Regions from separate parts of the Rhizobium ruizarguesonis genome, predicted to be linked through region 2. Evidence: riboswitches for the same ligand, from Rfam matches in the RefSeq annotation. Region 2 holds a riboswitch; each other region holds the start of a gene.
The links. Region 2 has a riboswitch for cobalamin ahead of cobU (bifunctional adenosylcobinamide kinase/adenosylcobinamide-phosphate guanylyltransferase). Riboswitches for the same ligand answer to the same signal wherever they lie in the genome.
Positions count from the first base shown of each region.

Region 1: linked by a shared signal. The riboswitch ahead of fdhA (formaldehyde dehydrogenase, glutathione-independent) and the one ahead of cobU (bifunctional adenosylcobinamide kinase/adenosylcobinamide-phosphate guanylyltransferase) in region 2 are both predicted to bind cobalamin.
Region 3: linked by a shared signal. The riboswitch ahead of metE (5-methyltetrahydropteroyltriglutamate--homocysteine S-methyltransferase) and the one ahead of cobU (bifunctional adenosylcobinamide kinase/adenosylcobinamide-phosphate guanylyltransferase) in region 2 are both predicted to bind cobalamin.

Region 1 is NZ_CP071681.1:544,176-547,448, reverse strand. It holds gene J3P73_RS33630 (DMT family transporter) at 1-900, shown strand, start outside; cobalamin riboswitch at 1,041-1,241, shown strand; gene fdhA (formaldehyde dehydrogenase, glutathione-independent) at 1,461-2,651, shown strand; gene J3P73_RS33620 (ABC transporter substrate-binding protein) at 2,725-3,273, opposite strand, start outside.
Region 2 is NZ_CP071678.1:2,916,656-2,919,928, reverse strand. It holds gene J3P73_RS14455 (chloride channel protein) at 1-1,010, opposite strand, end outside; cobalamin riboswitch at 1,264-1,660, shown strand; gene cobU (bifunctional adenosylcobinamide kinase/adenosylcobinamide-phosphate guanylyltransferase) at 2,098-2,622, shown strand; gene cobW (cobalamin biosynthesis protein CobW) at 2,627-3,273, shown strand, end outside.
Region 3 is NZ_CP071678.1:4,499,778-4,503,050, forward strand. It holds gene metE (5-methyltetrahydropteroyltriglutamate--homocysteine S-methyltransferase) at 1-1,617, opposite strand, end outside; cobalamin riboswitch at 1,722-1,927, opposite strand; gene J3P73_RS22050 (heavy metal translocating P-type ATPase) at 1,967-3,273, opposite strand, start outside.

The DNA of each region.
Region 1 (3,273 bases), on a different replicon from region 2:
CGCCTCGCAGGCAGCGAGCACGAGAAGGGTGTGCTTCTCATCATTGCCGCGACACTTGCCTGGAGCGCGAGCGGCGTCTATTCGCGACTCCTGACGACCGACGTATGGACGGCGATCGCCTGGCGATCATTGTTCGGTGGCCTGTTCCTGCTGATCCCCTGCCTTTTCCTCGAAGGGGGCATCTCACGGCGGCAATGGCGATCCGTCTTCCATCCCACAGGTCTTGCCATGATCGCATGCCAGACCTTCAGTCAGGTATGCTTCATCGGGGCGCTTTACATGACCACCGTCGCCAATGTGACGATGATCTATGCGACCGCGCCCTTCATCGCGGCCATGCTCGGCTGGGTCATCCTCAAGGAGAGGGTCTCCAGGCGGACGTTGATTGCCGGCGGCATCTCGCTCTTCGGCGTCGCGGTCATCGTCGCCTCGTCGATCGGCGGCGGCACTGGTGTGGGAGATCTGCTGGCGCTCGGCATGACGGCGTCCTTCGCGCTCGTCATCATCATTCCGCGCATCAATCCCGGCGTGCCGAGCCTGCCTCCGACCGTCGTCAGCGCTTTCCTGACGCTGGCCATCTTTGCCCCGTTCGGTTCAGTCGGCTCGCTCGACCTGCACAACTGGGTCGTTCTCGCCGCCTTCGGTGCGACCAATTTCTCTCTCGCGCTGGTGCTCTTCCTTGCCGGGGCCAAGCGGATGCCGCCGGCCGAGGCGGCGCTGATCGGCACGATGGAAATTGTGCTCACGCCCTTCTGGGTGTGGCTGCTGTTTTCCGAACAGCCGCCCGTCGCCACCTTTTTCGGCGGCGCGATCATCCTCGGCGCCGTGCTCTGGCACACGGCCGTCGACTTCAACCGCAGCCGGCGCCCCTCGCGCCTAAAGTCTTTAGGCGGCGATTAAATCTTCCGGGACGAACCGGAAAACCGCCGTATTCGCGGGATCAATTATTTCCGCTACGCAGCGCTATTGCGACTTTGCGACTGTCGTCTTTGAGTTGCACCCATGTCGTTTTCTTGATCGCTGTTTTCCGTCAGGCATGGTTTGTTTGTACTGTTCAAGGCGCTATCTCGCAAACTGGCGAAATGGACCATTGGGAAGCCGGCCCGACGCCGGCGCTGCCCCGCAGCGGTAGAAGAACTGAAATCCTCAAGGAAATCGCCGGATAGACATCCGGAAAGATATCGAGATGGATCGGAAGGAGATTCTGGAGCCGGAAACCAGCTCTTACGCAGCAGATCGACGGATTGCGGCAGACGGTCACGAGCGGAACGACAGGCAAAAACCGTGGCGTTCACTTCACTTCTGCATCCAATCTGTCCGTTTTGAAAATTCGAATATCGCCCGGTGCGGCGGTATCCTCGTGTTGTCGACACCGGGCTGCAGAGGAGGCAGGCCGGAGGGAAGTCGCCATCGACTGCATCGGTTGCAGATCGAGGCTTTCAAACAAGTGGGAGGAATCCATGAGCAAAAATAGAGGCGTCGTCTATCTCCGGCCGGGCAAGGTCGAAGTTCGCGACATCGACGACCCGAAGCTGGAAGCGCCCGACGGCCGCCGCATCGAACACGGCGTGATCCTTAAGGTGATCTCGACCAATATCTGCGGCTCCGATCAGCACATGGTCCGCGGCCGCACGACAGCGATGCCGGGCCTCATCCTCGGTCATGAAATCACCGGCGAGATCATCGAGAAAGGCATCGACGTCGAGATGCTCGAAATCGGCGATATCGTCTCGGTGCCTTTCAATGTCGCCTGCGGCCGCTGCCGCTGCTGCAAGTCCCAGGATACCGGTGTCTGCCTGACGGTAAACCCGGCCCGCGCCGGTGGCGCTTACGGTTATGTCGACATGGGTGGCTGGATCGGCGGACAGGCGCGCTATGTCACCATTCCCTACGCAGATTTCAACCTGCTGAAGATCCCCGATCGGGACAAGGCAATGGCGAAGATCCGGGATCTCACCATGCTCTCCGACATTCTGCCCACGGGCTTTCATGGCGCGGTGCGGGCAGGCGTTGGCGTCGGCTCGACCGTCTACGTGGCAGGCGCCGGCCCCGTCGGCCTTGCGGCTGCGGCTTCGGCTCGCATTCTCGGCGCCGCTGTCGTGATGATCGGTGATTTCAACAAGGACCGTCTGGCGCATGCGGCGAAGGTCGGTTTCGAGCCGATCGACCTGTCGAAGAGCGACCGTCTCGGCGACATGATTGCGCAGGTCGTCGGCATCAACGAGGTGGACAGCGCCATCGATGCGGTCGGCTTCGAGGCACGCGGCCATTCCGGCGGGGAACAGCCGGCGATCGTGCTCAATCAGATGATGGAGATTACCCGTGCCGCGGGTTCGATCGGCATTCCCGGCCTCTACGTCACCGAGGATCCGGGCGCTGTCGACAACGCTGCCAAGCACGGCAATCTGTCGCTCCGCTTCGGCCTCGGATGGGCCAAGGCGCAGTCCTTCCACACCGGCCAGACACCGGTGATCAAATATAATCGCCAGCTCATGCAGGCGATCCTCCACGACCGGCTGCCGATTGCCGATATCGTCAACGCCAAGGTCATCCCGCTCGACGATGCCGCCGCTGGATATGAGAGCTTCGACCATGGAGCAGCGACAAAATATATCCTCGATCCGCACGGAGAGGTCGCGAAAGCCGCGTAGCGCTCACGACCGAAGACAGGGATGGTCGGGCAACAGCCCGACCGTCCCGCATTCTCGAAAATCGGCCGGTGAATTACTGGATGCTGAACGGGAAATATTTGGCGTTGATCATGTCATAGGTCCCGTCCGCCTTGATGCTCTTCAGCGCTTCGTTCAGGCGCGTCAGACGCTCCTTGTCATCCAGGCGCAGCGCGATGCCGGCGCCTTCGCCAAAATATGTGATGTCGACCAGATCCGGCCCCTTGAACTCGCAGCAGCTTCCGGCCTTGGTGTTGGCAATCCAGTCGTAGATGGCGAGTTTATCCTCAAGGATAATGTCGACACTCCCATCCGCCAGCCCCTTGTATAATTCGGGCGAAGAGCGAAAAACCGTCTTCTTCATGTCCGGATAAAGATGGTTGGCATAGGATTCCTGCGCTGTCGACGAGGTCACCCCAAGAATTTTGTCGCTGAGGGCGGCTGGGCTGACGTTACTGATCGACGAATCCTTCCGGGCGATGAACACCGACGGGCTGTTGTAGTATTTTTCGGTAAAAGCAACCTTTTGACGCCGCTCAAGGCTCATCGACATGGATGAGATGATCGCGTCGTATTTGTCGGCAACGAGATCGGGGATGATGTC
Region 2 (3,273 bases):
GCCGAGGCGAAGGATTTCAAGAGGAAGAGGCCGATCAGCGTCGGGATTGCCACCTCACGGGAAAGGTTGAGATGCAGCGCGCCGTGGCCGGCCGAGAGCACCTGCGGCGAGATCATCGCCAAGAGCCCGACGATGATGCCACCGAGTGCCGGGCGGAAGGGTGGGGCGATCGAACTCTTGCGCGCCAGTTCTTCGACAAAGGCGACGCCCTGCATGATCAGGATGCCGACGCCGGCGCAGAAAGCACCGAGCAGCAGCGCCGGGATATAGTCGGCCGGCACGACCGAGCCAAAGCTGCCGATATCGATGGTGAAATCGCTGCCGGCGAGTAACCTTGCGATCAGGGTGGAGACAAGGGCGGAGACGACGACAGGCGTCAGCGAGACGATCGTATAGGTGCCGATGATCAGCTCGAAGGCATAGAAAGCACCGGTCAGCGGCGCGTTAAAGGCGGCGGCGATGGCGCCCGCCGCGCCGCAGCCAACGAGGGTGCGCAGGTCCGAGCGGCGAAGCTGCAGCTTCAGGCCGAATTTCGAGGCGAGGCCGGCGGCAAGCTGGGTATAGCCGGCCTCCAGGCCGACCGAGGCGCCGAAACCGTTGGAGATCAGGTTCTGCACGGCAACGATGATGCTGTCGGTCAGGGACAGGCGGCCGCCATGCAGCGCATTGGCCTCGATCGGGTCGACCATCGGCTTCTTGCGCCGTTTCGCCAGCACGAAAAGCAGCAGGCCGAGCAGGGCGCCGCCGATGACGGGGGCGGTGAGCAGCAGCATCTTGTTCTCGATCTCGGACGAGCTCAGTCGTTCGCTGTCGGCGATGCCGAAGACCAGCTGATGCAGCTCATTGGAGACGTAGCTCATGCCAGTGACGGCAAGACCCGAGATGATGCCGACGACGGCGCCCGCCAGCGATAGGCCGACCTCGCTACGCCGGGTCAGCGCCCGCAAGCGTCCCGGATCGAAGAAAACACGCAGCGCGCGGAAACGGCGCCGATCCAATTTCATAAGCATGGCAAGACAACTAGGCAGGGAGAGGCCTGGTCAAGGGCGAAGGCGCAGTCCGCTTGCGTCGCAATTGCGGCGAAAACCCGGCGGACGGGATAAATATTTGTGACGTAAGTCTCTGATAAATGACGATGTTTTAGGTAGAGTAAGTCGTGTTGGAGCAGGCATTCCGGCTGGCCGTCAATTGGTCGACCGCCAAGGCCGGTTGACTTCACCCCTGCGCTTGCCTAACCATCCCGATAACGGATGGCCGACTGACCATCCTGACATAACGGATGGTTCCGGATCGGTGTTACGCCCTTCCGGATGAAAAGGGAATGTGACGGGGCGGACCCAAGCCGGGCGCCTTCATCACAGCCGACCCCGCGACTGTAGAGCGGTCAGGGTCTTCCATCCGGCACTAAGCCCTTCCGGCCGGCGGCTTGCAATCATGCAAGCGGGCGGGACGGGCGACATGCCGGAAAAGCCACTGGATATGCATGGTGATCAACCGGGGTCGGACGCCTCTCAAGTCTACGAATCGTCCACCTTTTCACTGATGCAGCCGGGAAGGCGAGGATGATCCGCTGGCACGATCAGGGCGACCGGTTTCCGGTCTGCCCCGATCGCGGCCGATAACCGCGAGCCAGGAGACCTGCCATGCGTGCCGGGCGAGAAGCCCACACCTGGGCACTATGCCCGTTGCCAGCACGGAGGTTGTCTTGGCTGAACGATTGAATTCGGCGCGGCCTGGTGCGGCGCGACGGGGGGGTGCTTTCCTCTCCTCCCTCACTCCTGTGCTTGTGACAGGAATCCAGTGTGCCCAAGTCCTTGGGCACGGAAAACTGTGGGTCTTTCGTTGTTGCGCTTCATTTGCGCTCAGCACATTCGCGGCTTTGCCGCTCACCCCCTCATCCGGCTGCCGCCACCTTCTCCCCGCTGGGGAGAAGAGGAATGCCGCAACGGCTCGGTCCTTCTCATCCCGCAGAGGTCAGAGAGACGACCTTAGACTATGGCTTGCTCCCTCTTCTCCCCAGCGGGTAGAAGGTGGCCCGAAGGGTCGGATGAGGGGGGGCACACGGCGTGCCCTATCTGATCAACGGACCGTTTGCATATGATCGCCGCCGCCTCCAACACCGTCTTCATCCTCGGCGGCGCACGTTCCGGCAAATCCCGATTCGCCGAAGACCTCGTGACGGCCACCGGACTCGACCGCCATTACCTTGCGACCGGCCGCGCATGGGACGAGGAGATGCAGGCGCGCATCGCCCAACACAAGGTCGACCGCGGCCCGTCCTGGGTGACGCATGAAGAGCCGCTCGATCTTGTCGGCAAACTTACCGCCATCGACGGCGAGGGGCGCATCGTGCTCATCGACTGCCTGACGCTCTGGGTCACCAATCTGATGATGGAGGAGCGCGACATGGCGGCGGAATTTGCCGGGCTTGCCGATTTCCTGCCCGCCGCGAAGGCGCGGCTCGTTTTCGTCTCCAATGAGGTCGGTCTCGGCATCGTGCCCGACAATCGCATGGCGCGGGATTTCCGTGATCATGCCGGCCGGCTGCACCAATCAATCGCCGCGAAGGCCGCCGAAGTTTATTTCATCGCGGCAGGCCTGTCGCTGAAAATGAAGGGTTAAGTCCATGAACCAGCAGAAGATTCCCGCAACCGTCATCACCGGCTTCCTCGGCGCCGGCAAAACGACGATGATCCGCAACCTGCTCACCAAGGCTGGCGGCAAGAAGATTGCGTTGATCATCAACGAATTCGGCGATCTCGGCGTCGACGGCGACGTGCTGAAGGGCTGCGGCGCGGAGAATTGCACGGAGGACGACATCATCGAGCTGACCAATGGCTGCATCTGCTGCACCGTCGCCGATGATTTCATTCCGACGATGACCAAGCTGCTCGAGCGCAAACATCGGCCCGACCATATCGTCATCGAGACCTCGGGCCTTGCTTTGCCGCAGCCGCTGGTCGCCGCCTTCAACTGGCCCGACATTCGCACCCAAGTGACCGTCGACGGCGTCATCACGGTGGTCGACAGCGCCGCCGTTGCCGCCGGTCGTTTCGCCGACGACCACGATGCGGTCGATGCGCGCCGGGCCGAGGATGAGTCGCTCGATCATGAGAGCCCGATCGAGGAGCTGTTCGAGGACCAGCTCACCTGCGCCGACCTCATCGTGCTCAACAAGACCGACCTGATCGATGCCGCCGGCCTTATCAGGGTGCGTGACGAGGTCGCCTCCCGCACCGTCCGCAAGCCGGTCATGATCGAGGCACGGAACGG
Region 3 (3,273 bases), 1.6 Mb from region 2:
CGGCGGGCGGACATAGCGCGAACCGTAGCTCTGCACCCAGGCATGGGCGGTGAAGGCGAAGCCTGAAAGCTGTTCGCCGAAATACTGCACCATGTCGTTGCGCTCGAACTCGCCGTGAACAAGCACGTCGAGGCCGATCTCCTCCTGCCAGCGGATCGCCGATTCCGTCTCTTTTTTCAGGAAGACTTCGTAGTCGGCTTCGCTGATTGCACCCTTTGCATAGGCCGCGCGCGACTTGCGCACTTCCGATGTTTGCGGGAACGAGCCGATCGTCGTTGTCGGGAAGAGCGGCAGTCGCAATCGGTCACCCTGAAGCGCTTTGCGCGAGAGGAATGCGCGACCCCGGCGTTTCATCCTTCCGTCGATGCCTGCCACTCGCGCCGTAACTGCGGCATCATGAACCCTCGAGGAAGAGGCGCGGGCAGCGACGGCGCGCAAAGACGCTTCAAGGGCACCGATGACGCCGCTCCGGTCCAAGGCCCCGCTGCCGAGCACGGCAAGCTCGTCCAGCTTCTGCGTCGCAAAGGCGAGCCATGTTTTCAGCTCGCCATCGAGCCCTGTTTCCAGCTCGAGGTCGATCGGAACGTGAAGAAGGGAGCAGGACGGCGCGATTTGAAGTCGATGCTCACCTAACCTGGAAACCAACGGCACGATCCTGTTCAGGATGGCGTTGAGATCGGCCCGCCAAATGTTGCGTCCGTCGATGACACCGAGCGACAGCACGAGGCTGTCCGGCGCCTTTTCCAGGAGGATCTCGATCTGCTGCGGCCCGCGCACCAGATCGACATGAAGGCCTGCGACCGGCAACTTAAGTGCGGCCGGAAGATTGTCGCCCATATCGCCGAAAAAGCCGACAAGCATGATCTTGAGATCCGGCACTACTTCGCCGAGTGCCCGATAGGTCTGGCTGAGCGCGGCGCGCTCTCTGTCAGAAAGATCGAGGACGAGGCATGGCTCGTCGACCTGTACCCAGTCGGCACCCGCCGCTCTCAACTCGGCAAATATCCTGGCATAGACCGGCAGCAGCCGATCGAGCAGTTCGACCGTGCCGAACCCTTCCTCCGTGGATTTGGCGAGCTTCAGGAAGGTGACCGGCCCGAGAATGACCGGCCGCGTGTGAATGCCGAGCGCCTTCGCCTCCAGGAACGCCTCCAGCGGCTTGTTCGCCGTCAGCGTGAAGGGCTGGTCACGCCTGAGTTCCGGAACCATGTAGTGGTAGTTGGTGTCGAACCATTTCGTCATCTCCAGCGCCGGCACCCCGTGGCCGTGGTGGAGATGGCCGCAATCGCCGTGATGGCTCTCGCCGGTCGAGCCGCGCGCCATCGCGAAATATGTGTCGAGATCGACCGGGCCGCCTTGCCATCCATAGACGGCCGGGATCGCGCCTACCATCGCCGCGAGATCGAGAACGTGATCGTAAAGCGAGAAGTCATTGGAGGGGATGACGGCGATCCCCTTCTGCTGCTGAAGCTTCCAGTTCTCGGCGCGCAGCTTTTTCGCCGTTTCCAGAAGTGCGGCCGCGTTGCTCTTGCCGGCCCAATAGCTTTCCAGCGCAAATTTCAGTTCGCGATGGCTTCCAATTCTTGGAAACCCGAGATTTGCAGTCTTGATGCTCATTTCCTTACCCCGAGGGTTATGGGCAAGGCATTGGCGAGACGCATCGACGAACGGACGCAAGGGTACCGTTTCGCAGAAAGCGGCACACCGGGACACCTCGCCCGTGGACGTTATCAATCGCGGCAGGTCTCCTGGCTTGCGGGTCGCTGCCACCGTCCAGTCTTCCCGGGCGTCTCCCCAGTGACGTCAATTGGACGGCGGCTCTCCGCCTACAGTTGCGGGGGCAGCTTCGGATTGGGCGCTGGGCACCGCACCGAATTCCCTCTTAGCTCCGGACCGAATCCGGAGAACCACGATGCCGCTAGAATGCGCCCGCAAGTGGATATCGTCAATAGACATAAAGGAATGTTTATATCTTTATCCGAAGCAACCGCAGCGCGTTGATCGTCACCAGTACGGTAGCGCCGGTATCGGCAAGGATCGCTGGCCAGAGCCCGGTGATGCCAGCGATCGTCGTCACCAGAAACACCGCCTTCAGCCCGAGTGCGATGGTGATATTCTGCAGGATGTTGCGCATCGTGCGTTTGGAAAGTTCGATCATCCGCGCCACGTCGCCAACGCGTCCGTGCAGCACGGCGGCATCCGCCGTCTCCAGCGCCACATCGGTGCCGCCGCCCATGGCGATGCCGATATCGGCAGCGGCCAGCGCCGGAGCATCGTTGATGCCGTCGCCGACCTTGGCGACGATGAAGCCCTGGCGCTTCAATTCGCCGACGACCCGCTGCTTGTCCTCCGGCATCATCTCGCCGCGCCAGTCGATGCCGAGCATGCCGGCAACGGCTGCTGCCGTCCGCTTGTTGTCGCCCGTCAACATCATCGCCTTGACGCCTGCTGATTTGAGGGCAGCGAGCCCGGCCTCGGCATCCTCACGCGGCTCGTCGCGCATGGCGATCAGGCCGGCCGCAATACCGTTGACGAGCAGCACCGACACGCTCTTGCCCTCGTCGTTCAGCGCCGTGATGCGTGCATCCTGTTCCGCGCTGAGCGTCCCGCGCTCGCGGGCGGCAGGCGGCGACAGCAGATCCAGCGTCTCACCGCCGACTTTGCCGCTGACACCCTTGCCCGGCAGCGCTTCCAGCTCGAAGGCCGGCGGCACGGGAACGCCGTCCGCCTTGGCGCGGTTGAGGATCGCCAGCGCCAGCGGATGGCTGGAACCCCGCTCCAGCACCGCCGCGCGCGACAGCACCTGCGCCTCGCTCAGGCCAAAGGAAATGATGTCAGTCACCTGAGGCTTGCCTTCCGTCAGCGTGCCTGTCTTGTCGAAGGCGACCATCGTCACCTTGCCGAGCGTTTCCAGCACCGCGCCGCCCTTCATCAAGAGTCCGCGCCGCGCACCTGATGAAAGCGAAGCGGCGATCGCCGCCGGCGTCGAGATGACGAGCGCGCAAGGGCAGCCGATCAAGAGGATGGCAAGGCCCTTATAGACCCATTCGCCCCACGGCCCAGCGAACAGCAGCGGCGGAACGACCGCGACGAGCGCTGCGACCACGACCACGCCGGGCGTGTAATAGCGCGAAAACCGATCGATGAAGCGTTCGGTCGGCGCCTTCGATTCCTGCGCTTCCTCCACCAGTTTGACGACGCGGGCGATGGTATTGTCGGCCGCGGCCGCCGTGACGCGAACCCTGAGCACCGCATCGCCATTCACCGTGCCGG